One region of the Paenibacillus sp. ICGEB2008 genome, then DNA from elsewhere that is predicted to be linked to it. Evidence: predicted binding sites of a transcription regulator. Region 1 holds the regulator's gene; the other holds the start of a gene.
The links. Region 1 encodes CtsR, which represses protease genes until heat stress. Its sites were predicted from a motif close to ATGGTCAATAAAGGTCAAACA; they were not measured.

Region 1 (15,936 bases):
CCTGGGCGTCCATCCCCCCAAGGACTTGACCAGTAAATTTCTCCCGGTTTCGCTGCTTTCCAGAGTACAAAATCCTCGGCATTCTCCTTGCGTTCATCCACATTGATGCGAATCCCAAACTGGAGTTCCTCCAATTTTTGGCCTGACAGCTGTCCGTAGTCTTTGAACATTTTGGTCCGGTAGAAGACATCACCATCATTCTCGTAAGCATAGCCTTTGTCTACCAGGTCCTTGATAAAATCAATAATCAGATCCATGCTTTCGGTTACACGAGGATTTATGCTGGCAGCAGGAACATTCAATCCTGTCAGATCCTCATGATAGGCAGCAATAAACTTCTCGGCAACTGCCGGAACCTCCATATTAAGTTCCCGAGCTTTGCGGATCAACTTATCATCAACGTCCGTAAAATTCACCACATAGTTTACATCATAGCCCAAATACTCCAAGTAGCTGCGTACCACGTCGAACACAATTACAGGTCGTGCATTACCAATATGAATGTAATCATACACTGTAGGACCACATACATACATTTTAACCTTTCCAGGCTCCAGTGGCACAAAAGGCTCCCGGCTCCTCGTCATTGTATTATAAATTTGAAGCGACATCGTTATGTTCCTCCCTCATGAAAATTATCCTTGTAATTTATTCTCTTGGGTCACCTGATGTTTCTGAGCAGATTGCTCCTCCTTCAAATCAGACAATTCTGCTCGTAATCGTTCTATTTCCATTTGAAGAGACCGTATGGAATCGACGACCGGGTCAGGCAACTGGTGACTAAGTCGATCTGGACGTCTGCCATCCTGTCTGACCACTCGCCCGGGGATACCCACTACCGTACTGTTTGGCGGAACTTCTTTTAGCACAACCGAGTTGGAGCCAATATTGGATTGCGCCCCAATCGTAAATGAACCCAATATTTTTGCACCGGAGCCTATAACGACATTATTCCCAATGGTGGGGTGGCGCTTCCCTTTCTCTTTTCCAGTTCCTCCAAGAGTAACCCCCTGATACAATACGACATCATCGCCAATTTCACAGGTTTCGCCAATGACAACACCCATGCCGTGGTCAATGAACAGCCGATCTCCAATACGAGCGCCAGGATGAATTTCAATTCCTGTCATAAACCTCGATACCTGGGATATAACACGGGCTAGAGTACACCACTTTCGCAAATAAAACCAATGTGCAATTCGGTGTGCCCAAAGGGCATGAACGCCAGAATACGTAAAAATGACTTCCAGCTTACTCCGGGCGGCCGGATCATTATCCAAAACAGTTTGAATATCGGATTTGAAATGCCTGAACATGTCGCCCTCCTATTCCCTCCATATCCTTGCCGCATCACACTTCACATTTCGCCAATTTTCGTAGTCACCAGCATTCTTCGACAATTTTCAGTCTACAGCGAGTCTGAATCTGATAAAAATGAAAAAGCGTCTCTGCAGCCTAGGCTGCAGAGACGCATATACGTGGTCCCACTCTGCTTCGAACATATCTGCTACAAAAAAAGCAGAAAAGTCCGTCTTTGGCGTCCTGTAACGGGAACGAATCGGCAAGCCCTTGCCACATTAGCATTGTAGGCTAACGAGGGTTCGGGCGCACGGCTCCCAGGCGCATTTCCTCCGCAGGTCATCTAGACGGTTCTCAGCCTGGGGTTTCCCCTCGACCGTCCTCTCTGGCAGATGCCCTTATGCAGTGTACTTCTCCTGTTCGCAGCCTTTACACGTAAGTATCAATCCATATCAATGGAGTCATTATAGCGAAAAGACAACAAATTGACAAGAAATATCAGCCTTTAATTTGTGCCTTAAGACGGTCCAATACCTTGTCACGTCCAAGTAGATAGATGGTCTCGTTCAGATCCCGTCCATGAGTTTGACCTGTAAGGGCCACACGAATCGGCATGAACAGCTGTTTCCCCTTAAAACCAGTTTCCTTTTGGACTTCTTTGATCAGCTTGGCCATTTGTGGAGCTGTAAATTCCTCGCTCGTTTCAACCTTAGCTGCAAAGGCTCTAAGTACATCAGGAACCTGTTCTTCAGCCAGAACAGCCGCCGCATCAGCATCCAACTCCAGATGTGAACGGAAAAACAACTCAGACAACGCCACAATATCAGACGCTGAAGTCATTTGTTCTTGGTATAAGCGGACAAGAGCTTTAGCCCAATCCTGTTGTTCAGCCGATAAATCATTCGGCAACAGTCCTGCTGCCTGCAAATGTGGAATTGCCATGCTGGCAATCCGTTCAGGATCAGCTTTTTTAATATAATGATTATTCAAATAAGCAAGCTTGTTTGTATCAAATACAGCTGGGCTTTTGGACAAACGATTAGGATCGAAAATCGAGATTAATTGTTCCCGATCATAGATCTCTTCCTCGCCTTCCGGAGACCAGCCCAACAATGCAATAAAGTTGAATATAGCTTCCGGCAGATAGCCCAGCTTATCGTACTGCTCCATGAACTGAATAATGGATTCATTTCGTTTGCTGAGCTTTTTGTGATCCTCGCCTACGATCAGCGTCATATGACCAAAGCGTGGAGGCTCCCAGCCGAGAGCTTCAAAAATCATCAACTGCCGCGGTGTATTGGATACATGATCCTCACCCCGTAGTACATGTGATATTTTCATCAAATAGTCGTCAACCGCTACAGCGAAGTTATATGTCGGAATACCGTCTTTTTTGACGATAACAAAATCGCCGCTTTCTTTGGAATTGAACGTAATTTGACCTTTAACAATATCATCAAACGTATATTCACGATCTTCTGGTACGCGAAATCGAATACTCGGTACACGGCCCTCTGCTTCAAATGCCTGGCACTGTTCTTCTGTTAAATCACGGTGTTTTCCTGAGTAACGCGGTGTCTCCCCACGTTCCATCTGTTCTTCACGCTCGCGTTCAAGTTCTTCTTCCGTACAATAACAGCGGTATGCCAAACCGCGATCCAGCAAGTCCTGCCAGTATGTTTTGTAGATGTCCAAGCGCTCGGTCTGGCGATAAGGTCCGAACTCGCCGCCCACGTCTATACTTTCATCCCAGTCCATACCCAACCATTTCAAATATTTAAGCTGGCTTTCTTCTCCGCCCTCAATATTGCGCTTCACATCTGTATCTTCAATGCGAATAATAAATTTCCCGCCTTGATTGCGGGCAAACAAATAATTAAATAATGCCGTTCTGGCATTTCCAATATGCAGATGTCCTGTTGGACTTGGTGCATAGCGTACACGAACTTCCGTGCTCATATAATCTCCTCCAAATAGAATTACTCAAGATGATAGCATTTACTTGATTAGACAGACAACCGACTGAGCCGCGATTCCCTCGCTTCGCCCGGTAAACCCGAGTTGCTCCGTCGTCGTCGCCTTGACATTTACCTGGGATGACTCCTCTGCTTCCAGCACCCGGGCGATGATTTCATTCATCTGCGGGATGTACGATGCCATCTTGGGCTTCTGCGCAATAATTGTAGAATCGATGTTCCCCAATCGGTATCCCCGCTCTTTAGCCAGCCCCCACACATGCTCCAGTAGCTTAAGACTATCCGCGTCCTTAAATTCAGGGTCATTATCTGGAAAATGCTTTCCGATGTCTCCCAAGCCAAGCGCACCCAGGATAGCATCGCTAATGGCATGCAGCAGCACGTCTGCATCGGAATGACCCAGCAAACCTTTTTCATACGGAATATTTACGCCTCCGATGATGCATGGCCTTCCTTCCACCAGCTGGTGGACGTCAAATCCTTGCCCCACTCTAATCATTTGATATCCTCTCCCTCTGTCTTTACCCATAACGCCGCCATCTCCAAATCCTCAGGCGTAGTAATTTTGATGTTCTTGTAGCTGCCCTGAACGACAGTAACTAGAATGCCTATTCGCTCCACCAGCATGGAATCATCTGTCCCCAAAAATCCTGTCTGCTCCGCTTCCTCATAAGCCCGCAGCAGATCGGAAAGACGAAAAGTCTGTGGCGTTTGAATAGTCCACAGACTTCGGCGATCCGGCGTTGCTGTAATGATACCATCCCCGTTCACTTGCTTGATCGTATCCTTTACAGGTACTGCCGCTACAGAAGCACCAGTACGCTGAGCAGCCTCCAGGCATGAACGTACAAGCTCAGGTTGAATCAATGGCCGCACACCATCATGCACCATCACCCAATCTGTTCGCAAGTGGCGCAAACCGCGATAAACCGAATGCTGGCGTTCACTGCCACCAGCCACCACCCGTACATTTTTACCAATCTTGTATTGATGAATCCAGTCTCTGCAGCGTTCCACATCTCCAGTTCCAGTAACCATCACCATTTCATCCACTTCAGGCATTGCTGCGAATATTTCAAGTGTATGTATGAAGATGGGCTTGTCTCGCAAAAGCAGAAATTGCTTGCTCTCCTGCGTTCCCATACGGGAGCCGCGCCCGGCCGCCACAATCACGACTCCTACCTGATTGTTCATTCAAATAACTCCTGCCCTGATCGTACTTGGACGATCCGTATGATAACACATCTACTTCATCATACCTCGTTTATTGAGCTTTTTCCAATAATTTCGGTTTAGCAAAGATCATGCGGCCCGCAGAGGTCTGAAGTACGCTCGTGACCAGTACTTCCATGAGAGATCCAATATAGTCACGTCCACCCTCCACAACAATCATCGTACCATCATCCAGATAAGCGACACCTTGCCCATGCTCCTTGCCATCTTTGATAATCTGCACCATAATCTCCTCACCGGGCAGTACGACAGGCTTCACTGCATTCGCCAAATCATTGATGTTCAGCACAGACACACCTTGAAGTTCGCATACTTTATTCAGGTTAAAATCATTAGTTACAACCTTACCCTGCAACACCTTTGCAAGCTTAACCAGCTTACTGTCGACCTCTGAAATTTCCTCAAAATCTCCCTCATAAATCAGCACATTCACATCTAGCTCTTTTTGGATTTTATTCAAAATATCCAGACCCCGCCGCCCACGATTACGCTTAAGTAAATCTGAAGAATCTGCGATATGCTGAAGCTCCTCCAACACAAATTCAGGAATCACAATGGTCCCTTCAATAAAACCTGTCTTGCAGATATCCGCAATACGCCCATCTATAATGACGCTGGTGTCCAAAATTTTATGTTCCTCCAGCTTGCGTTCTTCTACATCCGTTCCCCGACCAAAAAAGCCTGAACTCCAAAAGGATGACAACTCGTCCCGTTTTTCTAGCCCAACCATCAACCCCACATATCCACATACCAAGGTAACCGCGGTCTGGATAAGTAAACCAGGTGCCCCTAACCCTGAAAAGAGTGGATAAACTGCCAAGGAAAGGATCAGCCCCACTGCTAGCCCCATGACACCTGCCATCATCTCATTCATCGGAATTCGTACCAAACCTTCAATACCCTGCTGCAATCGATTCGCCACGGACGCCCCTGCGAATGAGCAGCCAACCATAAATACCACCGCTCCCGCTAACATCCAAACAGCCATTCCTGGTAAAGAACCATCACTCAACCATTGTGGCATCCACGTTACTAAGCCTCCTATCCGCTGGTATAACGTATAGCCAAACCACGCGCCGCACAATCCTGTAAAAGTTAAAATAGCCTTTCTCCACATTGAGTTTCTATACCTCCTTTATTTTCTTTTCAACAGTCTGCTATTTATTGGATACATAGCACTTCCCTTACCAGTATGGTCCATTTCCCACATAACTAACCCTGTGTTTTCACTTTTTATGCATAAAAAAAGCATTTATCCCCTTGAATGAATCAAGGAAATAAATGCTTCTTGTAGTCCTTGTCTGACACTAACGTTGCGAATGACGATATTGATCGTCCTGTTCTTCCTGTTTAGAACGATCCCGCTCACGTCCACGTCTGCGTGATAACTTCCGAATGTTCAGCTTCATACCGTACAACGCATAAAGCACCAGTGGTACAAAAATCAGCTTCGACAGCTGATCAGGAAATTTAACAGCTAGAACCACCGCTGCAATTACGACCCACGGAGCAACCCAGATCGCTTTTTTCGGAAGGCCGACCTTTTTGAAATTTGGATATCTCATGGAGCTAACCATCAAATAAGAGACTAGCAACATGGCAATCGACATGTATAACAATGAAATCTCGTTATGGAATAAGGACAACGTGGCTAATACGCCACCTGCTGCCGGAATGGGTAAACCTGTGAAATAACCTGGTACACCGGGACGTACGTTAAATCGAGCCAAACGCAATGCTCCGCACATCGGAAAAATGGCTGTAACCGTCCAAGCCAAAGCCGAATTCGCATCATGAAAAGCAACCATGTACATAATAACTGCGGGAGCAACACCAAAAGATATCATATCTGATAAGGAGTCCAGTTCTTTACCGAATTCGCTCTGGGCATTCAAAGCCCGGGCCATCCTTCCATCCAGTCCGTCCAACAACATGGCGACAATAACCATAATAGCGGCAAGACTGTATTTTCCGTCTACGGCCAATAAAATGGCGATCATTCCGAGAAACAAGTTACCCAAGGTACACATGTTCGGAATTGATTTGGTAATCATCTCTTCACCTCAATGTATGAATTGTTCCATTATAATCCTTTCACTGTATTACATTTACATTTGTCTGTCAATAAAAACTTGTTCCTGTAAACGTTTAAGCCCTTCTTTAATCGTACGTGCACGAACCTCTCCTATACCATCCACTTCATCCAGTTCTTCTATCGTTGCAGTGATGACATGTGGAAAACGTCCAAACCGCTCTACCAGATTATGAATAATCACATTTGGCAAACGAGGTATTTTGTTCAGCACCCGATATCCGCGTGCAGCAATATATTCTTCTGATGTCGCTGCTGAAGAAGGGTAGCCTAATAAACGTACTATATGATTCACATCCAGTAATTCGTCGTCCGTAGAACGTTTGAGTCCCAATATAATTTCACGGATCTTCTCGTCGCTGTCGTCTTTGGCATAATCCTTATACAGCAACCAAGCTTCTTCCTCGATATTACTGACAAGCTCCTCCATCTGCATGCTAATCAGCCTGCCCTCATTCCCGAGCTCGTTAATAAATCGTTTGATCTCCATTTTGATGCGCAGCACCATTTCGATCCGTTGAATGACATTAACGACCTCCGGCATGGTAACCAGTTCTTCGAATTCAGATGCAGTTAAATTCGTTGAGGCTTGCCCCAATACGGATCTATATTTTTCTAACGTCTGAATAGCCTGATTAGCTTTCGTTAAAATAACCCCGATTTCCTTGAGCGCATACCGTAAAGTCCCCTGATACAACGTAATAATATTACGACGCTGGGAAATAGACACAACCAGTTTGCCAGTCTGCTTTGCAACTCGTTCCGCCGTCCGATGCCGAATCCCTGTTTCTATGGACGAAATGGAAGAATCGGGAATCAATTGCGTATTGGCATATAAAATTCGTTTTAAATCCTCACTCAATATGATTGCGCCGTCCATTTTAGCCAGCTCATACAAATAGTTCGGCGAAAAGTCACAATTAATAGAGAAACCGCCATCCACGACTTCCATTACTTCCGGGCTATAGCCAACGACCAGAAGAGCACCCGTTTTGGCACGCAAAACGTTTTCCAATCCGTCGCGAAAGGGAGTTCCCGGTGCCACAAGCCGTAGCAAATCGTTCATTTTATCCAGTTGGCTCGCTTCCTTCATCCTCAATGCCCCCTAATCTAATGCGGCTGCCAGTGCATCTGCCACCGTTCCAACTCCTATAATTTGTATCCCTTTTGGATGTGTCCAGCCCTTCAAGCTTTTCTCGGGCATGATCACCCGTTTGAAACCTAATTTCTCTGCTTCTCGCACTCGCTGTTCTGCTCGGGATACAGCCCGCACCTCGCCTGTCAGTCCTACTTCACCAAAAATCACATCGTACGGCTTGGTAGGAGCATCCCTAAAGCTGGAAGCAATGCTCACCGCTATGGCTAAATCCACCGCTGGTTCATCCAGCTTTACGCCTCCAGCAACATTGAGATAAGCGTCCTGGTTTTGCAAAAACATGCCCATCCGCTTTTCTAATACGGCAATGATTAATCCCATCCGATGATGGTCAATCCCCGTACCCATTCGGCGTGGAGATGGAAAATGCGTAGCCGCAATTAATGCTTGCAATTCAACCAACACAGGCCGGGTTCCCTCCATACTGGCAACGACTGTGGAACCAGCCACCCCCAGTGGCCGTTCGGACAGGAAGAGCTCAGAAGGATTCGCCACCTCACGCAAACCACTTTCGGCCATTTCAAAAATACCAATTTCATTCGTAGAACCGAAACGATTCTTAACCGCACGCAACAGCCGATACGTATGATGGCGCTCTCCTTCAAAATAAAGTACACAATCGACCATATGCTCCAACAAACGCGGACCTGCAATAGCGCCTTCTTTGGTCACATGCCCTACCAGTACTGTAGCAATACCTAATCCCTTGGCAATCCGCATAAATCGTGAAGTACACTCGCGCACCTGAGCTACACTACCAGGCGCACTTGTCACCTCAGGCAAATATACAGTCTGTATCGAGTCGATGACCAAAAACTCCGGCTTCAAGCTGTCCACTGCTTCTTCAATCGTCTCCAAATTCGTCTCACATAATACGTACAGACTGGGAGACAAAGCACCGAGGCGATCTGCACGTAGCTTCGTTTGGCGGACGGATTCCTCACCAGACACGTAGAGTACCTTTAAACCAGTTAAAGCCAGCTCATTAGAGGTTTGCAGCATAAGCGTAGACTTACCGATCCCCGGGTCACCACCCACCAGAACAAGTGAACCTGGCACCACACCTCCACCGAGTACACGATTTAATTCACCAATTCCCGTCAAAATTCGTGTTTCTTTGCCACTCTCCACTTCAATAATAGGAAGCGGTTTGTCTTTTGTGCTATGAGTAAGAAGGGAAGATCCCATTCCTTGAGTTTTTACAACGCTTTCCGTTTCTTCGACCATGGAATTCCATGCCTGGCATCCAGGACATTTTCCGTACCATTTAGGCGATTCATAGCCACATTCTGTACAGGAAAATTTAGTTTTCACTTTAGCCATACTTTATTCCCTGGCTCCTTCTTGACAACGATGATGTCAAATTTATCTTCACACAGCACCTGAAAGAGCTGTAACAATAAAAGTTTACCATTGAAGCTTGGCGGACGTAAAGCAATATCACAAACTTTCCCAAAGCTTTTACCCTACCCTTTCAAGGTGTTCAATCACAAAAAGGGTGCCTTCGCAATAGCTTTCCAGCCTGCGAGACACCCTTTTCTAATGTTTTATTTACTAAACTGCTTTAGGACTTCGCGGATACATTATCCTTTTTCGTTACTGTCAATGCACCGTTCTCTTCATCAATATAGAGAGAGTCGCCTTTAGAAATGTTTCCAGTCAACAGTTCCTCGGACAGGCGATCTTCAATATGCTTCTGGATTGCACGACGCAATGGACGCGCACCATACGCTGGATCGAAGCCTTCCTTGGCAAGGAAATTCTTAGCCTTGTCTGTCAACTCGAAGTCCACCTCATATTCATTCAGACGCTTACGCAGCTCTTCGGACATGAGTGAAACAATTTCGGCAATATGTTTTTCTTCGAGAGAATGGAAAACGATAATTTCGTCTATCCGGTTCAAGAACTCAGGACGGAAGCTTTTCTTCAGCTCATCCATCACTTTGCCTTTCATGTTATCGTAATCCGCCCCAGCGTCCACAACAGCTGTAAAACCAAGCGTGGAGTTACGTTTGATTGCCTGTGCACCAACGTTGGATGTTAGGATGATGAGTGTGTTACGGAAGTCAACAACACGTCCTTTGGAATCCGTCAGACGTCCATCCTCCAACACTTGCAGCAGAATATTGAATACTTCCGGGTGTGCTTTTTCAATTTCATCCAGCAACACAACAGAGTAAGGCTTACGACGTACCTTTTCAGTCAGTTGGCCACCTTCTTCATATCCTACGTATCCTGGAGGCGCTCCTACCAAACGGGATGTGGAGTGTTTCTCCATATATTCGGACATATCAATACGGATAACCGCATTTTCATCACCAAACATAGATTCAGCCAAGGCGCGTGCCAGCTCTGTTTTACCAACCCCAGTTGGACCGAGGAAAATAAAGGAGCCGATTGGACGCTTCGGATCTTTCAGACCGGCGCGTGCCCGGCGAATCGCCCGGCTTACTGCCTTAACAGCTTCGTCCTGCCCAATCACCCGTTCATGCAACAGTTGCTCCATATTCAGCAAACGATGTGTTTCTTCTTCCTTCAGCTTGCTGACTGGGACACCAGTCCAGATGGCAACGACCTGAGCAATATCCTCTGGTGTAACTTCGGAATCTGTACGCCCCTGTTGTTCTTTCCATTGGTTTTTAGTGACATCCAGCTCTTCACGAATTTTTTGCTCTGTATCGCGCAGTGCAGCTGCCTTTTCAAACTCCTGGCTTTGTACCGCTGAATCTTTTTCCTTACGGATATCTTCCAGACGGTTTTCCAGCTGTTTCAGGTTTGGCGGTACTGTATAGGAATTCAGCCTTACCTTGGAGCCCGCTTCATCAATAAGGTCAATAGCCTTATCCGGTAGGAAGCGATCCGTAATATAACGATCTGACAATCTTACTGCAGCTTCAATAGCCTCATCAGTGATTTTTACACGGTGATGCGCTTCGTAACGGTCGCGCAGACCATACAAGATTTGAATCGCTTCTTCTGGAGAAGGTTGATCCACGGTTATAGGTTGAAAACGACGCTCCAAAGCAGCATCTTTCTCAATATATTTGCGGTATTCATCCAGCGTGGTGGCACCGATACATTGCAGCTCGCCACGTGCCAGAGCAGGTTTCAGGATGTTGGACGCATCAATTGCGCCTTCCGCTCCACCAGCACCAATCAGTGTATGCAGCTCATCAATGAACAGTACGATATTTCCAGCTTGACGAATCTCGTCCATAATCTTTTTCAAGCGATCCTCAAATTCACCACGATACTTAGTACCTGCTACTACAGAACCCATATCGAGTGTCATTACGCGTTTGTCGCGCAACGTTTCGGGAATCTCATTCGCTATGATTTTTTGTGCCAATCCTTCGGCAATCGCCGTTTTACCTACCCCAGGTTCACCGATCAAAACAGGGTTGTTCTTTGTACGGCGGCTGAGCACTTGAATAACGCGCTCAATTTCCTTGCTGCGCCCAATAACGGGGTCCAGGTTATTTTCCTTCGCAGAAGCCGTCAGATCGCGTGCCAGACTGTCCAGAGTTGGCGTGCTGACATTAGCTGGAGCACCGTGATGGCTGGAAACCGCCTCGCTGCTGCCGAGCAATTGAAGCACTTGCTGACGCGCTTTGTTCAGACTGATACCCAGGTTGTTCAGTACACGTGCTGCTACGCCTTCACCTTCACGAATAAGGCCTAGCAAAATATGCTCGGTACCTACATAGGTATGACCCAATTTACGTGCTTCGTCCATAGACAGCTCAATGACTTTTTTGGCACGTGGAGTATAGGCAATGTTCGTCGGTTGCTCTTGACCGCGTCCAATCAGTGTTTCCACTTCATCCTGGATTTTTTCCAGTCCCAGCCCTAAACCGATTAAGGCTTTCGCTGCAATTCCTTCACCTTCACGAATGAGTCCTAGCAAAATGTGCTCTGTGCCAATGTTGTTGTGTCCCAATCGAACAGCTTCTTCCTGGGCCAAGGCAAGCACTTTCTGTGCACGTTCCGTAAATCTTCCAAACATCATATATCCTGCACCTCCACAGTGTGTATTTCAGATCATTCTATATATTAAAGGGTTGTGCCTAATTTTTGCCGGATCAGCTTCGCCCGGTACATATCGCGCTCACCGGTATTCATTTTATCCCCAAAGCTTTTTTGTAAAAAGCCGGGTTGCGTCATCACATTAAGCTCATTCATCGCTGCAATGGAAGGACGCTCCAAAATTCCTAAATCTACACCGAGACGTACATCGGACAGCCGCTGTGCAGCCTCCTTGGAATCCAAAACTGCTGCATATGACAAAATACCGAATGAACGCATCACCCGATCTGTAATCCGCAGCATGGATTCATTCATCAATCGTTCTCTGGCAGAACGTTCATGCTCTATAATTTGCAGCACCACGCCATGCAGATTCTCGATAATTTCCGCTTCGGTTTGTCCCAAGGTAATCTGATTGGATACCTGAAACAAATTCCCAACTGCTTCGCTGCCTTCACCATAAATACCGCGAACTGTAAGACCCACCTGTGAAACAGCGGACAATATACGATTGATTTGATGAGTCATGACCAATGCGGGCAAATGCATCATCACCGAAGCTCTCATACCTGTGCCGACATTCGTCGGGCAACTGGTCAGAAAACCTCTCTGATCATCAAATGCATAATCAACATGCGCTTCAAATGCATCATCAATGACCATAGCGCGTTCCCAAGCTTCTCTAACCTGACATCCGGGATATAAGCACTGAATACGCAAATGATCCTCTTCATTTATCATAACACTAACTGATTCATCATCACTAATCAACACAGCACCGTTGCGAGATTCGTTCGCCAAATTAGGACTAATCAAGTGCTTCTCAACCAGTACCTGCTTGTCGATCTCATCCAACTCGGATATTTTCAAGGTATGAAAAGTACCAAAACGACCCAAATCATCATACTGAAGGATATCCGTTAAGCGTTGAAGCACTTCCTCCGACTGCTGATTGGTAGCAAGCATGGGAAAAGGCAGATGCTGCAAGTTACGCGCAATTCTTACCCGGCTACTAATGACAATCTCCGAATCCGCAGCATCACCACGCATCCAATCACTTAGCGGCTTTTCCGTAAATCGGATATTGGGCATCACGCATTCCCTCCTACTCTTCACAAACTTTACTCTTCAGTCATTTCTTTTTCAAGCTTTCTGATTTGATCCCTAAGCTCAGCAGCTGATTCGAATTCTTCCTGTACAATGTGTTGTTGCATCTCTTTTTTCAAATCATCAATTTGCCGTTTAACCTTTAGTCGGCCTCCAGTACGGACCGGAACTTTCCCAACATGACTCGTACTACCATGCACACGCTTGAACAGAGGGTCCAGACGACTATCAAAATATTGATAGCATGATGGACATCCAAAACGTCCTAGCTTACTAAACTGTGTATAAGTCATACCGCAATCCTTGCATTGCAGATTTTGGGGAACACTGTGACCTGAAGACTGGCTTTTAGTGCTAGAATCAAAATCCAACATCCCCGACAACAAGCTATGAATCGAAAAGCCATTAGGTGTTCCAGGGATCATCTCCCCTTTTTCCTTCGCACATGTCTCACAAATATGAAACTCTGTCTTTTCGCCATTCACAATTTTGGTGAAATGCAAAGTTGCCGGCCGCATATTACATTCTTGGCACAGCATAAAAGCACCTCCTTCAACGTCAGGATTTTTACAAATCCCTACATCTGAATTGCAAATCTCTATTCACTGGTTAATGGATACTAGCTATTTGGCCGCCAGCAACGAGATCAGCATAGCCTTAAGCAATCTTGCTCGCAGTTGGTCACGATAGGGAAGCTTCAGCAATAACGTATCTCTTGATAAAGCAGCCTTTATAAGACCAGCTTCCCTTTTGCTTAAAAAATGAGCTTCCTCTAACTGATAAATCAATCCTTCTGCTGCCGATTGGCTAATTTCCTCCCCGATGCTCTGATGAAGGTGTGTATGGATCGCATGCTGTGCAGGTAATTGAATTCGCTGAATCCGAATATAACCTCCACCACCGCGTTTACTTTCCACCACATAACCTTTTTCCAGCGTAAACCGGGTACTAATTACATAATTAATTTGCGACGGTACGCAGGAAAAGCGGTCAGCCAGATCATTGCGCTGAATCTCCACTAAGCCTTGGGGACTTTCCAGCAGCATGCTCTTCAAATATTGTTCAATAATGTCGGAAACATTGCGCATTTCATCATCCTCCACTAACGGAAACGCAAGTATTCAAGTACATTTCACGCTCCACAGAGTCCGCCGTATATTGAACTTAACCAAACGGTAAAGTCACGAATCTAAGCTGTACTCAGGCCATTACCTATTGTACATCCATTGGAATTGTACCGTTTCGTTTCTAGTGTGACCTTTATTTGCGATAAATCATACACTTCTCTTCTGTCCATAAGAAGCAGCTCCTAACTATACGCAAATCATGTCATTATTGCTATACTTCTGTAGATACACACTGGTTCTGATTGACTTTGACTTTCTTTGACTATATTTGTATTATAGCACAAATTTCATTTTTGCCAAGGGGTCAATACCATTTTTCGCAATCTAATTATGTTTTATACCCTAGAACAAAAAAACTCTTCCCATTATGGAAAGAGCTTTGAATAATTATGATATCCCACATCCAATTTGGTTAAAAAGAGTTGGGCATTAAGAAAATCTAATTGGGCCTTTATCAGAAAAAATCCAATAGGAACGTTTGTTTTGTTGGTATTACACGTTTAAGTGCAGCCACAGACTCACTGCTTCCTTCAATGCGCCCACAATTAAACAGGTTATCAGCTTGCTGGTAGCCGAGCATTAAAGTTGTTAATGACTGAATTCCCAGTTCCAAGTCAGCTACTGTGTCGTTCTCAGATAAATTACTTTTATCCACTCTTGCCAGATGTCCTTGCCCCTCCGTAGTAATCGTTAATCTCCATACTCCTTCATTCCAAGGAGCATACCGATCTGTCAGATGTAAGGTTAAACTTGTCTCCTCTCCAATCTGCTCAAAAGGGTATCTCTCTACAAAAGCAACAGCATCCACAATACGCCCCATAAAATAAGGCACCGTTTCCTGTTGAATTCGCGGATCATCGAGTAAAAAAGGCAGATTGTCATCTGCTGGAACGTAAATAAATTTACCTTGGGTTATCATTGAGTCATGGTTTGCAAAATAAGTCCACAAAGCCCGACGTGCCGTCTCATTTTCATATACCAACTCATCACAATTTAACTGTTTATCTTCTATTTTGTATAGTGCATATCCCTGAGGATCGCCTGCATCTGTGTAATATACTACAGTTCGATAATTCTCATTTAAAATCCGTTCCTGCCACCATGCCTTATCTCGTACCAGCGTACCATTGTAACGTGAAGCATACGATTGATACACTTGGTCTAGTTCTGAAATATTTTTGATATCCCGTTTGACTATACCTTCTGTTTTAAGTTTAGCAGGGAATTTATCAATTGGAATGACGTATTTTTTGTACTCAGTATACGTTTCCCATCCAAATTTACGATAGAAGGCAAAAGAAAATGGATGCAGAAAAGAAAGGCTTTGTCCTGCAGTCTTCATTTCTTCAAGCGCATGCGTCAACAAACGTGAAACCATACCTCCGCGACGCTTTTCCGGCCACGTTGCCACACCAGCAATGCCTCCCATATCAAAAACCTGACCATGTATGTATACCTGTAGTGGTAGCAAAGTCAGTTTAGCGTTCAAGTCAGGTCCGTCGAATATCCCCCATGTTTGTTCTGGTTTGAATTTCTTCTTGGCTTTCTCCAGATCCTCCGGGGTCATTGTAAACTGAAAAGCATACTGGGATAATCCTATAGCTGCTTCAAATTCCTCACGTTGTAATTGTCTGATCTCCATAACTTCGTCACCTCGCTCGTATACTTGGACCTTTAAAAAAATACGCACTTAGAGTGTCGCAAAGCCTCTTCCCTCTGTCAACCTTAGAATCAGGTGTCCATCCACAAAATGCATAAAAAAAGGATGATAACCTCACTGAGGGTATCATCCTTTTTCACTTTTGCTTGGCAACGTCCTACTCTCCCAGAACCCTGCGGTCCAAGTACCATCGGCGCTGGAGGGCTTAACGGTCGTGTTCGGGATGGGTACGTGTGGAACCCCTCCGCTATCGCCACCAA
Region 2 (15,936 bases), on a different contig from region 1:
AATCTCCGCCCTGGCCCGAGCCACCCGTCCGTTCACGGCGTTGCCGTTGCTTCATATCGACGAGTTCGAAGTCAATTGTGTAATCTTCCATATTCACACGTGCGACGCGAACCTTAACCTCATCCCCAATGCGGAACACCTTAGAGGTGCGTTCTCCGATTAACGCCATATGCTGCTCGTCAAAATGATAATAGTCGTCCGTAAGTGCACTCAGACGCGTCAGACCCTCGACAGTGTTGTCTAGCTCAATGAACATCCCAAAGCTGGTTACACTGCTGATGATCCCCTCGAACTCCTCGCCAACCTTGTCCAGCATGTATTCAGCCTTTTTCATTTGCTCTGTGTCACGCTCTGCATCCACAGCCACACGTTCACGCTCGGAGGATTGTTGAGCAATGTCTGGCATGCGTGCAGTCAAGTATTCCTGACGCTCATCTGTCAAAGCCCCGCCATTCTCCAACACCTCACGAATAACACGGTGAATTACCAAGTCAGGGTAACGACGAATCGGTGATGTAAAATGAGAGTAATACTCCGCGGCTAGTCCAAAATGACCTGTCGACTCCGCATCATACTTGGCCTGCTTCATCGAACGCAGCATCATCGTGCTAAGCACCGTTTGCTCCTTCGTACCCTGAATGTCTTCCAACAATGTTTGCAGTGCACGCGGATGAATGGAATTTCCTCGACCTTTGATCTGATGACCAAAATTAGCTGCGAAAGCCATAAAATTTTGCAGCTTCTCTGGATCGGGGTCCTCATGAATTCGGTACAAGAACGGTACCTTAAGCCAGTGAAAATGTTCGGCTACCGTTTCATTGGCCGCCAGCATAAACTCTTCGATAATTTGTTCGGCTATCGTACGATCCCTTTTCACAATATCGACAGCTTTGCCTTCGTCATCTACAATCACTTTGGCCTCATCAAAATCAAAATCAACCGCACCCCGGCGCATCCGATTTGCACGCAGCTTCAACGCCAAATCCTTCATCGTGCGGAATACATCAACCAGGTCCTTGTAGCGTTCCATCAGTTCTGCATCTTCCTCTTCGAGGATTTTGCGAACGTTCGTGTAGGTCATCCGTTCCTTTGTTTTAATCACGCTGGTGAAAATATCATGCTTTACGACCTTCATATGCTCATTGAATTCCATCTCACAGGATAAAGTCAGTCGATCCACCTGAGGATTCAATGAACATATTCCGTTTGAAAGTCGATGTGGAAGCATCGGAATGACGCGGTCAACCAAATACACACTGCAACCGCGGTTATATGCCTCCTGATCCAGTTTAGAGTTCTCAAGCACATAATACCCTACGTCAGCAATATGAACGCCCAGACGGTAGTTTCCATTCGGCAAGCGCTCTACATTAACCGCATCATCGAGGTCTTTGGCATCCTCACCGTCGATGGTAACAATGACCTTATCGCGCAAATCACGCCGTCCTTGACGTATAATTTCTTCTTCCGTAATCGCATCAGGAGCCTGATCCGCTTCCGCCATCACTTCATCCGGAAAGGCTTCCGGGAGCTGATGCTTGCGAATAACGGACAAGATGTCAACGCCCGGATCATCCTTATGACCCAGCACCTCCAGCACTTCGCCTTCTGCCGCTGCACGTCCTTCCGGATAGCTCACAATACGCACGACGACCTTTTGCCCGTTCACAGCTCCGTTAAAGCTGTCCTTAGGAATGAAAATGTCCCGGTTAATACGTTTATCATCCGGCAAAACAAAACCATATGCTTCGTGGCTCTGAAACACACCGACTACCTGAAGCACTGCGCGCTTCACGATTCGCACAACTTCGCCTTCTAATCGGCCACCCGCAGGTCCCTTTGACGTCACTCTTACCAGTACCGTATCTCCATTCATTGCGCTCTTTAAGTCGTTGGCATGAATGTACACATCCGGGTGCTCCCGGTCCTCTGGAATCAAAAAAGCAAACCCCTTGGCATGGGCCTGCAAACGCCCGCGCTGCAAATCCATCCGTTCTGGAACACCATAACGGTTTGTGCGGGTCAGCAGAATTTTCCCGTCTTCCTCCAATGCGTTCAAGAGCTTAAGGAATTCACGAAACTCTTCTGCATCCTTAACGTCAAAATGTTGCTCCAGCTCCTGGTATGTCATAGGCTTGTATGCGGTCTCGCGCATGAAATCAAGTAGTTGTTGCTCTGTTATCATAATTTTGTCCACCTCGGGTGACCTTTAATTTTCAGTAATAAATCCGCATGTTCCTTGTTCCTGATACAAGGCTCTTAATATACTCATACCCTAGTATACACGAATTTAATCGACGGCATCCCTGCCTGTCCAAAATCCAAAAAAGCCCCCGTTTCCCATGAAACGAAGGCTTAAGGTATATACTTATCTTATTTTGCGAAAAATGCAACCAAAACGGAAACGATCATAAAACATGCACCCAAAACAGCAGTTACGCGTTGTAAAATCAAATCCATACCGCGAGCTTTGGTCTTGCCGAACAGATGCTCAGCACCGCCAGAGATGGCACCGGACAAACCTGCGCTTTTCCCCTTTTGCAGTAAAACAACCGCTATAACAGCAATCGAGAACACAACGAGCAGCACTTTCAAAAAGATTTCCATGAAAAATCCCACCTCCTGAGCTTATACATCTGTTTTGCAAAACAACACAGCCTCTTTTATGAAAACATGCACATATCATGCTTTAAATAGCCGGAAATTAACGCAAAACACTATTTTTATTCTACCACAGCTTCCAGTAGATAACAACAGCTACAGTAAGACACTTAGCCATTAAGCTTCTGTAGATAATAGATACATTATTCATAACAAAAAACAGACCTGCTTGCATATAGCGAGCAGGTCTGTTTAATTCATGCGTAAAAGCTTCGAGCGTCAGACTTCGTGATCATAAACCATCGTTCTAAGACGCTGTCAGCATTTTTCGCAATATTATTTTTTCAGGTTGTAGAAAGATTTCAGGCCGTGGTATTGAGCCAGTTCGCCCAGTTGATCCTCAATGCGGAGCAATTGGTTGTACTTCGCAATACGGTCAGTACGGGAAGGAGCACCAGTTTTGATTTGGCCTGCATTTGTTGCAACAGCGATATCAGCGATTGTGCTGTCTTCGGATTCACCGGAACGGTGAGAGATTACAGCTGTGTATCCTGCGCGTTTAGCCAATTCGATAGCATCGAATGTTTCAGTCAGCGTACCGATTTGGTTTACTTTGATCAGGATAGAGTTACCGATGTTTTCATCGATACCTTTAGCCAGACGCTCAGTGTTAGTTACGAACAGGTCGTCACCAACCAATTGGATTTTGTTGCCCAGTTTTTCAGTGAGCAATTTCCAACCTTCCCAGTCATCTTCGGAGCAGCCATCTTCGATTGTGATGATTGGGTATTTATCAACCCAAGAAGCAAGCAGGTCAACGAACTCAGCAGAAGTGAAGGATTTGCCTTCGCCTTCCAAAGTGTATTTGCCATCTTTGAAGAACTCAGTGGAGGCAACGTCCATACCGAGGAATACGTCAACACCTGGTTTGTAACCAGCTTTTTCGATTGCTTCGATAATAGTGGACAGAGCTTCTTCGTTGGATTTGAAGTTAGGAGCAAAACCACCTTCATCACCAACAGCTGTGTTCAAGCCTTTGGAATTCAGTACAGATTTCAGGTTGTGGAAGATTTCTGCGCCAACACGCAGAGCTTCTTTAAATGTAGGAGCGCCTACAGGCAGAACCATGAATTCTTGTACGTCAACGTTGTTGTCGGCATGAGCACCACCGTTAACGATGTTCATCATTGGTACTGGCAATTGTTTAGCGTTGAATCCACCCAGGTAAGTGTACAGTGGCAAGCCCAGAGCTTCAGCAGCAGCGCGAGCGACAGCCATGGATACAGCCAGAATTGCATTTGCACCCAGTTTACCTTTGTTTGGAGTACCATCCAATTTGATCATCAATGTATCGATTTCTACTTGGTTCACAGCATCCAAGCCGATTACTTCAGGAGCAATAATTTCGTTCACGTTTTTAACTGCTTGCAGAACACCTTTACCCAGGTAACGGGATTTGTCGTTATCGCGAAGCTCTACAGCTTCGTGAGCGCCTGTGGATGCACCAGAAGGAACGATAGCGCGACCAATCGCACCGGATTCCAGATATACTTCAACTTCAACCGTAGGGTTACCACGGGAGTCGAGGACTTCGCGAGCGTACACGTCAGAAATAATAGTCATTTGTACTTAATCTCCTTTGTAATTCATAATTTATTGGTCAAGCCTATACTTATTAAATCAAGCTTACTTGCGGGATGCAATCATAGATTTTCCTGTCATTTCCGCAGGTTGCGGAAGTTGCATCAAATCCAGAAGCGTTGGAGCTACGTCAGCCAGAATTCCATGCTCACGTAGAACGATATTTTCGTCAGTCAAAATGAACGGAACCGGATTCGTTGTGTGAGCTGTGAACGGACGTCCCTGCTCATCAATTTCCATATCCGCGTTACCATGGTCAGCGATGATAATTACCACGCCGCCTTTGGCTTTAACTGCATCTACAACACGTCCAACACACTCATCCGTTGTCTCTACTGCCTTAATTGTTGGTTCCAGCATACCGGAGTGTCCAACCATATCCGGATTGGCAAAGTTCAGGATAATCGCATCATGCTTGTCGGCTTCGATTTCCTTAACAGCAGCATCCGCTACTTCATACGCACTCATTTCAGGCTGCAGATCATATGTAGCCACTTTAGGCGAGTTGATCAAAATACGAGTTTCGCCAGGAAGCTCCACATCGCGTCCGCCACTGAAAAAGAAAGTAACGTGCGGATACTTTTCTGTCTCAGCAATACGCAATTGCTTTTTGTTGTTTTGTACCAGCACTTCGCCAAACGTGTTGTCCAGGTTTTTCGGTTCATAGGCAACAAAGCCTCCAACCGTTTCACTGAACAAGGTCAGGCAAACAAAGTGCAGATTTTTAGGCCATTGTGGCCCACGGTCAAAACCACGGAAATCTTCATTGGTAAATACTTGAGACAATTGAATCGCACGGTCAGGACGGAAATTCAGGAATACGACAGAGTCATTGCTTTCAACCAGCCCTACAGGGCTTCCATCAGCCTTCACAATAACAGTTGGCTCCACGAATTCATCGAACACTGATTTTTCATACGATTCCTTCAATGCTTCGAGTGGGTCGGTATATTGAGGACCTTCACCGTATACGATTGCACGGTAAGATTTCTCAACACGTTCCCAACGTTTGTCGCGGTCCATTGCATAATAGCGTCCTTGTACGGTTGCAATTTGGCCAATGCCCACTTCCTGAATTTTAGCGACCAGTTGTTGCATAAAGCCTACGCCGCTATCAGGCATAACGTCACGTCCATCCATGAAAGCATGAATGTACACTTCGGTTAATCCTTCTTTTTTAGCCAGATCCAGCATAGCGAACAGATGGCTGATATGGCTATGCACACCACCGTCGGACAGAAGTCCGTACAAGTGAAGTTTAGTGTTGTTCTTCTTCGCATGCTGCACGGCTTTAACCAATGTTTCATTGTCGAAGAACTCGCCTTCACGGATGGACTTCGAAATACGAGTCAAATCTTGATATACGATTCGGCCTGCGCCGATGTTCAAGTGACCTACTTCGGAGTTACCCATTTGTCCTTCCGGCAGACCCACCGCTTCACCAGAAGCCGTCAAAGTAGTATGTGGATACTGTTTTAAATACCGGTCGTAATTCGGTTTATTGGCCTGTGCAACCGCATTGCCTTCCACAGTGTCACGCAGTCCGAATCCGTCCATAATAATTAAAGCTACCGGTTTTGGTGCTGTCATCTTACTTCGCCCCCTCAACAAGCGCGATGTACGACGCCGGTTGAAGACTGGCACCGCCCACGAGCGCGCCGTCGATATCGCTTTGACCCAGGTACTCAGTAACATTTTCAGGTTTTACACTACCACCGTACTGAATACGTACAGCATTTGCTGTATTTTCATCATACAGCTCTTTAATCAGACTACGGATGTAGGAAATCACTTCATTCGCATCCTGCGAAGTGGAGGATTTGCCTGTTCCGATGGCCCAGATTGGCTCATAAGCAACTACAACTTGTGCCGCTTGATCTTTAGCCAGACCAGCAAAAGCTGCTACAGTTTGCACTTTTACAACTTCTTTGGTTTGACCTGCTTCACGGTCTTCCAGCTTTTCGCCTACGCATACGATTGGTGTCAGGCCATGACGGAATGCTGCATGAACCTTTTTGTTCACCGTTTCGTCTGTTTCGTTGAAATACTCACGACGCTCGGAGTGTCCGATCACAACGTAGTCTACGCCCAGATCTTTCAGCATTCCGCCGCTGATTTCACCTGTAAATGCGCCATCTTCTGCAAAGTGCAGGTTTTGTGCGCCGATTTTAATAGATGTACCTTTTACTGCTTCAACCAGAGCAGGAAGATTTGTAAATGGAGCACATATAACGCTCTCCACTCCTGCAACCTCTGCTTTACCTTTGATCTCTTCGATGAAGGTTTTAGCTTCTGGTACGGTTTTGAACATCTTCCAGTTACCCGCGATAATCGGTGTTCTCAATGGTTTCAACTCCTAACTATTAGGTGCCCTAAAGCCTTTATTACGCGTAATGCGTTTGATTATTTATCGTTAAGTGCAACAACACCCGGAAGTGCTTTGCCTTCCATGAATTCCAGGGATGCGCCGCCGCCAGTGGAGATGTGATCCATTTTGTCAGCCAAGTGGAATTTTTCAGCCGCAGCCGCAGAATCACCGCCACCAATGATGGTGTATGCTTCTGTTGTAGCACAAGCTTCCGCTACTTCACGAGTACCGCCAGCGAAAGGCTCGATTTCAAATACACCCATTGGTCCATTCCAAACAACCAATTTGGAGTTTTTGATAACATCTGCATAGATTTTACGAGTTTTCGGTCCGATATCCACGCCTTCCCAATCTGCAGGAATGCCGTCGATGTCCACAATGTTCGTGTTCGCTGTAGCGCTGAAATCGTCAGAAATAACGATATCCACAGGAAGGTAGAAGTTTTTGCCAAGCTTCTTCGCTTTTTCAATAAATCCAAGAGCTACGTCCAGTTTGGATTCATCCAGCAAAGATTGACCTACTTCATGACCTTGAGCTTTGAAGAATGTATAAGTCAAACCGCCGCCAATAATTACGTTATCTGCAATGTTCAGCAGGTTGTCGATTACGTCGATTTTGTCTTTTACTTTGGAACCGCCAATAATGGCTGTAAAAGGACGATCTGGATTCGACAGGGCTTTACCAATAACAGACAACTCTCTTTCCATCAGCAAGCCGGAAACAGCCGGAAGAAGATGCGCGATACCTTCTGTAGAAGCATGAGCACGGTGTGCTGCACCAAAAGCATCATTCACGAAAATGTCAGCCAGCTCAGCAAATTGCTTCGCCAGTTCAGGATCGTTTTTCTCTTCTCCTGGGTAGAAGCGTACATTTTCAAGCAATAGCACATCGCCGTTTTTCAGTTCAGCCACTTTCGCTTTAACAGCCTCGCCAACTGCTTCGTCCACCTTAACAACAGGTTTATTAAGCAGTTCTGACAAACGCACACCAGCAGCAGTCAGACGCATGGATTCAACAACTTGACCCTTTGGACGTCCAAAGTGACTCGCCAAAATAACTTTTGCACCTTTTTCAATTAGGTAGTTAATGGTTGGCAAGGTTTCGCGAATACGCTTGTCATCGGTAATTTTACCATCCTCAACCGGAACGTTAAAATCTACACGAACAAACACCCGTTTTCCATTCAGTTCTATATCACGTACGCTCTTTTTGTTCATCTCCATATTCCTCCGCACCCTTATAATTTTACGAAACAGGAATTTAAGGCACATTTTGATATATAAAGAGCGGAAACAATAACACCTGTTTCCGCTCTATGATGTTGCTCGATAAGGAATTCTTATTTAGCCAATTTAGCGAAGTATTCCAACGTACGGATCAATTGTGCAGTGTAGGACATTTCGTTGTCGTACCAAGCTACAGTTTTAACCAGTTGTTTGTCGCCAACAGTCAGAACTTTAGTTTGAGTTGCATCAAACAGGGAACCAAAAGTCAGACCTTTGATGTCAGAAGAAACGATTTGATCTTCAGTGTATCCGTAAGTTTCAGGATCAGAAGCTTCTTTCATCGCTGCGTTGATTTCTTCAGCAGTTACGTTTTTCTCCAGAACTGTTACCAGCTCAGTCAGGGAACCTGTTGGTACTGGAACACGTTGAGCTGCACCATCCAATTTACCTTTCAGCTCAGGGATAACCAGACCGATTGCTTTAGCAGCACCAGTAGTGTTAGGAATGATGTTTTCAGCTGCTGCGCGAGCACGACGGAAGTCACCTTTAGCATGTGGAGCATCCAAAGTGTTTTGGTCGCCAGTGTAAGCGTGAATTGTAGTCATCAAGCCTTCAACGATACCAAATTTGTCTTGCAGTGTTTTAGCCATAGGAGCCAAGCAGTTAGTTGTGCAAGAAGCACCGGAAATTACAGTTTCAGTTCCGTCCAGAATTTCATGGTTTACGTTGTAAACGACAGTTTTCATGTCGCCAGTAGCTGGAGCGGAGATAACAACTTTTTTAGCGCCGCCTTTCAAATGTTTCTCAGCAGCTTCTTTAGTTGTGAAGAAACCTGTGCATTCCAGAACGATGTCTACGCCCAGGTCTCCCCAAGGCAATTCTTCAGGGTTACGGTTAGCCAAAACTTTAACTTCTTTACCGTTTACTTTGAAGAAACCGTCATGTACTTCTACTTGTCCTTGGAAAGTACCTTGTGTTGTATCATATTTCAACAGATGTGCCAGCATTTTGGAATCTGTCAAGTCGTTAATTGCTACTACTTCAATACCTTCTACGTCTTGAATACGGCGGAAAGCAAGGCGTCCAATACGTCCGAAACCGTTAATACCAACTTTAACTGTCATGAGTGAGTTCCTCCCAAAGTTCGTTTAGTTTAGTTTTATATATTCAAGACAGACCCGAAAGCCCGTCAAGACAACACAATTAAAAAACCTTATCAATCTCTTAAATAACGGCTTACAATCTCGGCAGCAGCGCCTTCGTCGGTGACAAGAATGTCTTCCTGTCCGAAACGCAATACTGCATGAATAGCAGCAGCCTTGCTCTTGCCTCCAGCCACACCTAACACCGTCTCCGTACGCCTGATGTCCTCCAAACGGAGTCCGAGCGTCAGCATTCTGTGAACAACGACGCCGTCTTCGTTAAAATAATAACCAAACGATTCGGCGACCGCACCCTCATTGCTGATCTGGGCAAAGGTTTCAGGGTCAAGCTTGCGTCTGTGGGCCATTGCTATGGCGTTGCCTATCCCGTGAATGATAATACGACTCTCTCGAATCAGGCTTAATATATCCTGAATATTCGTATCCTCAAGCAAGGAGTTGTAAGCATGATTGCTGAGCAAATCCGGTACATGGAGCAGACGGTATTGAGCGCCGACCTTGCGAGCCATCGTGGAGGCAATTGTATTTGCCTGCATTTCCATGCTCTCTCCCAAACCCCCGCGTGCCGGTACAAACCATCCGCCCTTAAGCGGGCCGTTAGCAGGTAATGCCAGTTGTTCCGCCACATCTGCAATCGTCGTGCCACCTGTTACAGCGACCACGTCCTCGTCATCCATAACACTCAGCAGCGCCTTTGCGCCAGCACGGCCCAGTTCCTGCTTCGCTAACGGTGAAGCATCCGAATCCCCTGGAACGACAACCACCTTCCTCAAACCGTAGGCTTGACGAATCTGATCCTCCAATTGGGACAGGCCGAACAAGTTGTTCGCAATCGGCTCCAGCTGTTCCAGCAGATCCAGTCCTGCTTTGCTCACCTTCATGCCCACACTCTCAATCTCAATTAGCCCTTGCGCTTTAAGGAGATCAGTCTCAGCGCGCAGTACGCGCTCGGTCATATCCAGTGAAGCTGCCAGTGTTCTGCGTCCGATAACTTCGGACAGCATAATCTGATGCAGGATCGTGTACCTTTTTTTCAAAACATCCATGAGGTCGGGCAGAAGCTGCTTCTGTATTTCTAATATCTTTCGCATGCTTTCCACTCCCGCACACTTCTAAGTTCTGTCTCTATGCTATATCTCTAACTGGTCTTAAAATGTCCCGGGATAACTTTTTAAGTCCCACGTATATCTTACCCAATATTTGCTTCACATGCAAGTCTATCTGAACCTATATTTCTCAACTTTTTATGTGAATATGCGCACGTAATAAAAGCTTGCAATTCAATGCCGTATATCATATAATCATCTTTGTTTCCAATTAATTAGTTGGTTGTTTGTAATGATTCATCTTTGCGCCCGTGGTCCAACGGATATGACGTAGGCCTCCGGAGCCTGAGATCGAGGTTCGATTCCTCGCGGGCGCGTCGTTTTATACGATTGGCTAAATGTTCCATATGATGTTTTTAACCAAAAAGAGCGCTAAGCGTTCTTTTTTTTTAATCAATAGTTTGACTTTCTTTGACTTTTTGTTTGAAATTGTTTATCATGTGGTTAATACGGTAACAGTTTATAAATAGGGATGTGTATTCGGCATATCCACCAAATCCACTAACGATTTAAGGGAGGTTTTTTGACGTGAGCTATGTTCCTATGGTAGTAGAACAAAGTAACCGCGGCGAACGCGCCTATGACATTTATTCCAGACTGTTGAAGGATCGCATTATTTTGTTGGGCTCGGACGTCAATGACGTTGTAGCCAACTCAATTATTGCCCAAATGCTGTTTTTGGCTGCTGAAGATCCTGAAAAAGACATTCACTTGTATATTAACAGCCCTGGCGGTTCCATCACAGCTGGTATGGCCATTTTCGATACGATGCAATACATTAAACCTGACGTATCTACCATTTGTGTAGGTATGGCTGCTTCCATGGGTGCTTTCTTGCTGAATGCAGGTGCCAAAGGTAAACGTTTTGCCTTGCCAAACAGTGAAATTATGATTCACCAGCCACTAGGCGGTGCACAAGGACAGGCAACGGATATCGAAATTCGTGCCCGTCGCATTCTGAAAATGCGTGACAAGTTGAACCGCATTCTCGCAGATCGCACAGGTCAACCACTGGAACGCATCGAAAAAGACACAGACCGCGACTATTTCATGTCCGCTGATGATGCCAAGGAATACGGTATTATTGATAAAGTGTTAACTAGCTCCTCTCCAGAAGGTGTATAAGAAAAGTGGTTTTCTTCTGAATAGCTGGTAAATAAAAAAGGCTGCCTCGGATTTTCGTATCCGGTAGGCAGTCTTTTTTATTTACTATTAATTTTCAATATATAACTAATCCAGATTATTGATTTTGTCCCGCAAAAGGCTTGCCGCCCTGAGGCAGCAGTTGAGCGAACGAGTAAGTAAACTCCGGAATTCCATAAGCGTATGGCGCATAATCATACAAATCAAACACGATGGTTACTCCACTGTTGGTCACATAAAAATTCTGATCTGCGGCCAACTCTTTAAATTTCTCAAAACCTTCGCCAGCCTGGAGCGCATCAATTTTTTTCTTCAAATCAGCATTCAGGAACTTTTTATAGTTAGGATTTGCCTTCAATACGTCAGACAATTGCAACTGCTTACCATCAGCAAGCGAGAACGTATATCCTTTACGTGCCGTCATACCGTGTGCGCCACCTGTATACGAGTAGTCCTGCATAATCACACTTAGAATACCGTCCTTATTATAGGCAATTGCAAAATCATTTTCGAAATCATACGGTCTTTCTGCTGTAACCTCTCCCTCTGCCACCATCTTTTTGCCTGCTGCCAATACTGTCTCTGCATGCTTTTTAAGCACATTATTAATGGCCTGTTGAGCCTCAGGATTCAGCTGGCTGCCGCTGATTTGCGGATACTTAATCTTATAGGATACCTTTGCATTACTCGAAGCTGGAAGCGTCTGAGATGCAATTGTGATCGGATTTAGCTGGCTTTTACTCAATGTTACTGTTTTCTGAGTTGCATTCCACTGCGCATCGATACCCAGATAGTCTTTCAGCAGACTCATAGGAATATATAGCTTCCCGGCGATCATTTTGGCATCCATGCTGCGCGTGTTGATCCCGTTCACATTGGCATAGGCATCCGAGGAGGAGACCACGATATAGAGCTTGTTGTACCCGCTCCCCACTGTATATGTCCCTTCCTTGGTGTCATAGCTCACCGGAATTCCCAAACTATCACGCAGTGCTGCCACTGGAATCATTGTGTTCCCGTTCACTTGTACACTTTTAGCGGCCAACGTTTTACCATTCCATTGGATGGTGACCCCTGGTTGCTGTGTTGTCGCTTGCTGCTGTTTGGTCGAAGCTGCCTCAATATAGGAAACGGGAATGACCGCAACCCCTGCTAAGATTCCCGCTGCCAGCAGTGCTGAGCCCCATTTTTTCGTATGCTTGTTCATCGTAAGTATTCCTCCTATTGTGAATCTGTATTATCTATGTGTTTTGATCACTTTTCTTATTATATCTATACCCTATTGTATGTAGTTTACAATCTGTACACTCACTGATTTCAATCTGTACACCTAACAGCCATTAGCTATGACAGACTCATTACAAAACGGTTTCAATAGACAAAAGAAGCCAACAAGTCACCCTGCAATGTTGCAGGCGCTTGCGGCTCCGTTTAATGGCCTATACTAGTTCATCTCATATTGGGCAGACACTTGGACTTTCACCGTTACTTGGCCCGACTGTATCTCTGTTCCGCCACTCATATCCATGAGCGCTTTGGACATGGCATTCTCACGTTGTGTGAAAACCTGAGCTTCCCCGCCATCTACTGTCACATTCACCAGAGCCCCTAAGCCGCGTTTAGCTGATTTTGCTACGGCACTGGCTTTGGATTGAGCGTTATCCAACGCTTTTGCAATAGCAGCTTCTTCATAAGAAGAAGGATTCTCTACGGAAAACTGTATATTATCTACGTTGTTTGCACCGGAGTTTGTAGCCTCATCCAGCAGCTGACCAATTTTGTCCAAGTTGCGATATTTCACTGAAAGTGTATGGTTAGCAATGTAGCCTTTGAGCTTCTGTCCTTCCTTCTCGTTATAGGTATAGTTAGGTTGTACAGAGAACTGGCTTGTCTGAATATCGTCTGCACTGATACTCCATTTTTCTTTTAACAGCTGTGTGACCTTGTTTATTTTCGCAGCATTAGCTTTTTGAGCAGCAGCAGCAGTATTTCCTTCCGATTGCACCCCAATAGAGAGATAAGCGATGTCTGGCTTAGCCATTATTTCACCACTTCCACTCACGTTAATTACACCATTCGCCGTCGTCGCCGTTGCAGCATAAGCGCGATCAGCTCCCGTCCACAGCCCTCCTGCTACTCCTCCAGCTAATAATGCTCCTGCAAGAATTGCTGTGCTTACTGTTCTTGTCCAAACTCTCATCGTACTCAACCTCTTTCTTGAAAATGTTTGTACCTTCCAGACGGAAAAAACGGGAAAAGGTTGCAGTCAAGCGGTATAAATTTCCGAAACAAGGCACACCACAGGAGTTTTAATTATTTGTAGCTTGGACTTAATGCGGTCGCTATATTCAAATAAATATACATCAATAGCTTAATGGTGGGACGGGTTGAATACTTTTCTCTGGATACAAAAAAAAAGCCCCCGAGGGGGCTTTCACTAAGAGATACATCATATCACAAAGCAGATGTTCGTTTATTGATTTTCCAGCTCAACCTTACTAACCAGACTTACTAAAGCGTTTACAGCCTGTTCGGCGTCCGCACCTTCGGCACTAATATTGATTTCAGTACCTGTACTGATGGCGAGGCTCATAATACCCATGATGCTCTTGGCATTAACCTTTTTGTCTTCTTTTTCCACAAAAATTTCTGATGAATATTTATTCGCTTCCTGTACGAACAGCGCAGCAGGTCTGGCGTGCAGTCCTGTTTTCAAGCGTACGACTACTGGATGTTTTGACATGTCAGCTTACCCCCTCATCAAATAAATCTGGACGCTATTTACTCCATTTTATTTATCACATTATAACATTAACCCGGGACAGACACTAGAAAAAAAAACTAAAAAAACCGGGGCTAAAAGCCCCACAGATCCTTTTTTACGGAATCAGGCCGTTTTCCCCCCTGATTTTGTCAGCCATCTCATCAATTTTGCGAAGTCGATGATTTACACCCGATTTACTCACGACCCCTTTGAGCATTTCCCCGACTTCTTTCAAATTTAAATCGGGATGAGCGAGTCGAATTTCTGCCACTTCACGCAGCTTATCCGGCAAGGTCTCCAAACCAACTTCCCTCTCCAGCAGCTTGATATTCTCAATTTGCCGGACAGCGGCTCCGATCGTCTTGTTCAAATTCGCTGTTTCGCAATTAACAATACGGTTTACGGAATTGCGCATATCGCGCATAATGCGTACATCCTCAAACTTGAACAAGGCTTGGTGCGCCCCAATGATACTGAGCAGCTCAATGATCTTCTCGCCTTCCTTGATGTAAAGGATAAAGCCTTTTTTTCGCTCAATACAGCGGGCGTTGAGATGAAACTCATTAGCGAGATCAACTAACGCCTGACAATGCTCCTCATACATCGAAGAAATCTCAAGGTGGTAAGACGACCCCTCTGGATTATTCACAGAGCCACCTGCCATAAAGGCACCCCGCAGATAAGCCCGCTTACAACAGTTTTTCCGAATGATATCACGATTAATCCCGTCAGTGAACAAGAAACCTTCTGAGACAATATAAAGCTCCTTTAGCAGCTCTTGTACACCATTGGGGATACGGACAATATACACATTATTTTTTTTCAAGCGCATTTTTTTCCGTACAAGCAGTTCGATGTGAAGTTGAAAATGCTTTTTGATCAAGGAGTAAATCCGCCTTGCAATCGCGGCATTTTCTGTGGACACGTCCAATATCACCCTTTTATTCGACAGTTGTACGGATCCGAGCATACGTATGAGCGCAGACAGTTCCGCTTTTTCACAGCAGGGCTGGCTTTCAATCATCGTAAGCTCTTTTTTCGTTTGTGCCGCAAAGGACAAGGGACTCACCTCCTTCTTAACATCCAGTTTTGTACCAATTGATAAATATGCTGGCTCAGTTTGTCGGCATCATGCCGTAAATACGTACGGAACAGAACTAACGTATCTGCAACTACTTTATATCCTCGATCAGCCAGCTCGCCCATGTCTACCTGAACAGGCTTAGCTCCCTGCTCGGCATACATCTCCTGTACTTGGGGTGGAATTTGCCCGTTATTCACAATGACATAGTCAAAGAGGTGATGCCCAACATGCTCATAGATCGCTTGCAGGTGATCTCCCACTGTATAGCCGTCGGTTTCCCCTGGCTGGGTCATCACGTTGCAGACAAATATTTTGATCGCATCCGATTTCACCACAGCCTCAGCAAGCTTTGGCACAAGCAGATTCGGTAAAATGCTGGTATATAGACTGCCGGGACCAATCAGAATCGCATCGGCTTCATTAATGGCTTCCACAGCCTCAGGCAACGGCTCCACGTGAGTCGGTTCAAGAAAAACACGTTTGATGCGTCCGCCCGCTTCCGGGATTTTGGACTCCCCGGTGATCACCGTGCCATCCTCCATCTCGGCGCTGAGCACAACGCCTTCTTCAGCCGCTGGCAGTACACGCCCCCGGACAGCAAATACACGGCTAAGCTCACGCACCGCCGTTACAAAATCCCCCGATATATCAGTCATCGCTGCTAAGATCAAATTCCCCAGACTATGGCCTGACAATCCTGATCCAGCACCGAAACGGTATTTTAGCATATCTGACATTACTGGTTCCACGTCAGCCAAGGCAGTCAGCACATTGCGGATATCCCCTGGAGGGGGCATCTGCAGCTCACTGCGCAATATCCCGGAGCTTCCGCCATCGTCA

Region 2: clpP (ATP-dependent Clp endopeptidase proteolytic subunit ClpP) is a predicted target of CtsR. The motif match lies at 10,504-10,524, and genes of this name have one in related genera.

The regions. Positions count from the first base shown of each region.
Region 1 covers NZ_AMQU01000021.1:46,671-62,606, forward strand. Annotated here, with positions in the region: gene cysS (cysteine--tRNA ligase) at 1-611, opposite strand, end outside; gene cysE (serine O-acetyltransferase) at 636-1,316, opposite strand; gene gltX (glutamate--tRNA ligase) at 1,798-3,258, opposite strand; gene ispF (2-C-methyl-D-erythritol 2,4-cyclodiphosphate synthase) at 3,298-3,774, opposite strand; gene ispD (2-C-methyl-D-erythritol 4-phosphate cytidylyltransferase) at 3,771-4,469, opposite strand; gene C400_RS0119020 (PIN/TRAM domain-containing protein) at 4,540-5,625, opposite strand; gene pssA (CDP-diacylglycerol--serine O-phosphatidyltransferase) at 5,816-6,562, opposite strand; gene disA (DNA integrity scanning diadenylate cyclase DisA) at 6,617-7,693, opposite strand; gene radA (DNA repair protein RadA) at 7,706-9,079, opposite strand; gene clpC (ATP-dependent protease ATP-binding subunit ClpC) at 9,321-11,765, opposite strand; gene C400_RS0119045 (protein arginine kinase) at 11,810-12,874, opposite strand; gene C400_RS0119050 (UvrB/UvrC motif-containing protein) at 12,904-13,428, opposite strand; gene C400_RS0119055 (CtsR family transcriptional regulator) at 13,513-13,977, opposite strand; gene C400_RS0119060 (GNAT family N-acetyltransferase) at 14,471-15,658, opposite strand; rRNA gene rrf (5S ribosomal RNA) at 15,821-15,936, opposite strand, start outside.
Region 2 covers NZ_AMQU01000020.1:37,023-52,958, forward strand. Annotated here, with positions in the region: gene rnr (ribonuclease R) at 1-2,185, opposite strand, end outside; gene secG (preprotein translocase subunit SecG) at 2,374-2,607, opposite strand; gene eno (phosphopyruvate hydratase) at 2,938-4,224, opposite strand; gene gpmI (2,3-bisphosphoglycerate-independent phosphoglycerate mutase) at 4,288-5,832, opposite strand; gene tpiA (triose-phosphate isomerase) at 5,834-6,586, opposite strand; gene C400_RS0118485 (phosphoglycerate kinase) at 6,646-7,827, opposite strand; gene gap (type I glyceraldehyde-3-phosphate dehydrogenase) at 7,950-8,960, opposite strand; gene C400_RS0118495 (sugar-binding transcriptional regulator) at 9,053-10,090, opposite strand; tRNA gene C400_RS0118500 (tRNA-Arg) at 10,351-10,422, shown strand; gene clpP (ATP-dependent Clp endopeptidase proteolytic subunit ClpP) at 10,634-11,230, shown strand; gene C400_RS0118510 (PdaC/SigV domain-containing protein) at 11,346-12,455, opposite strand; gene C400_RS0118515 (SIMPL domain-containing protein) at 12,693-13,448, opposite strand; gene C400_RS0118520 (HPr family phosphocarrier protein) at 13,722-13,991, opposite strand; gene whiA (DNA-binding protein WhiA) at 14,128-15,072, opposite strand; gene C400_RS0118530 (gluconeogenesis factor YvcK family protein) at 15,078-15,936, opposite strand, start outside.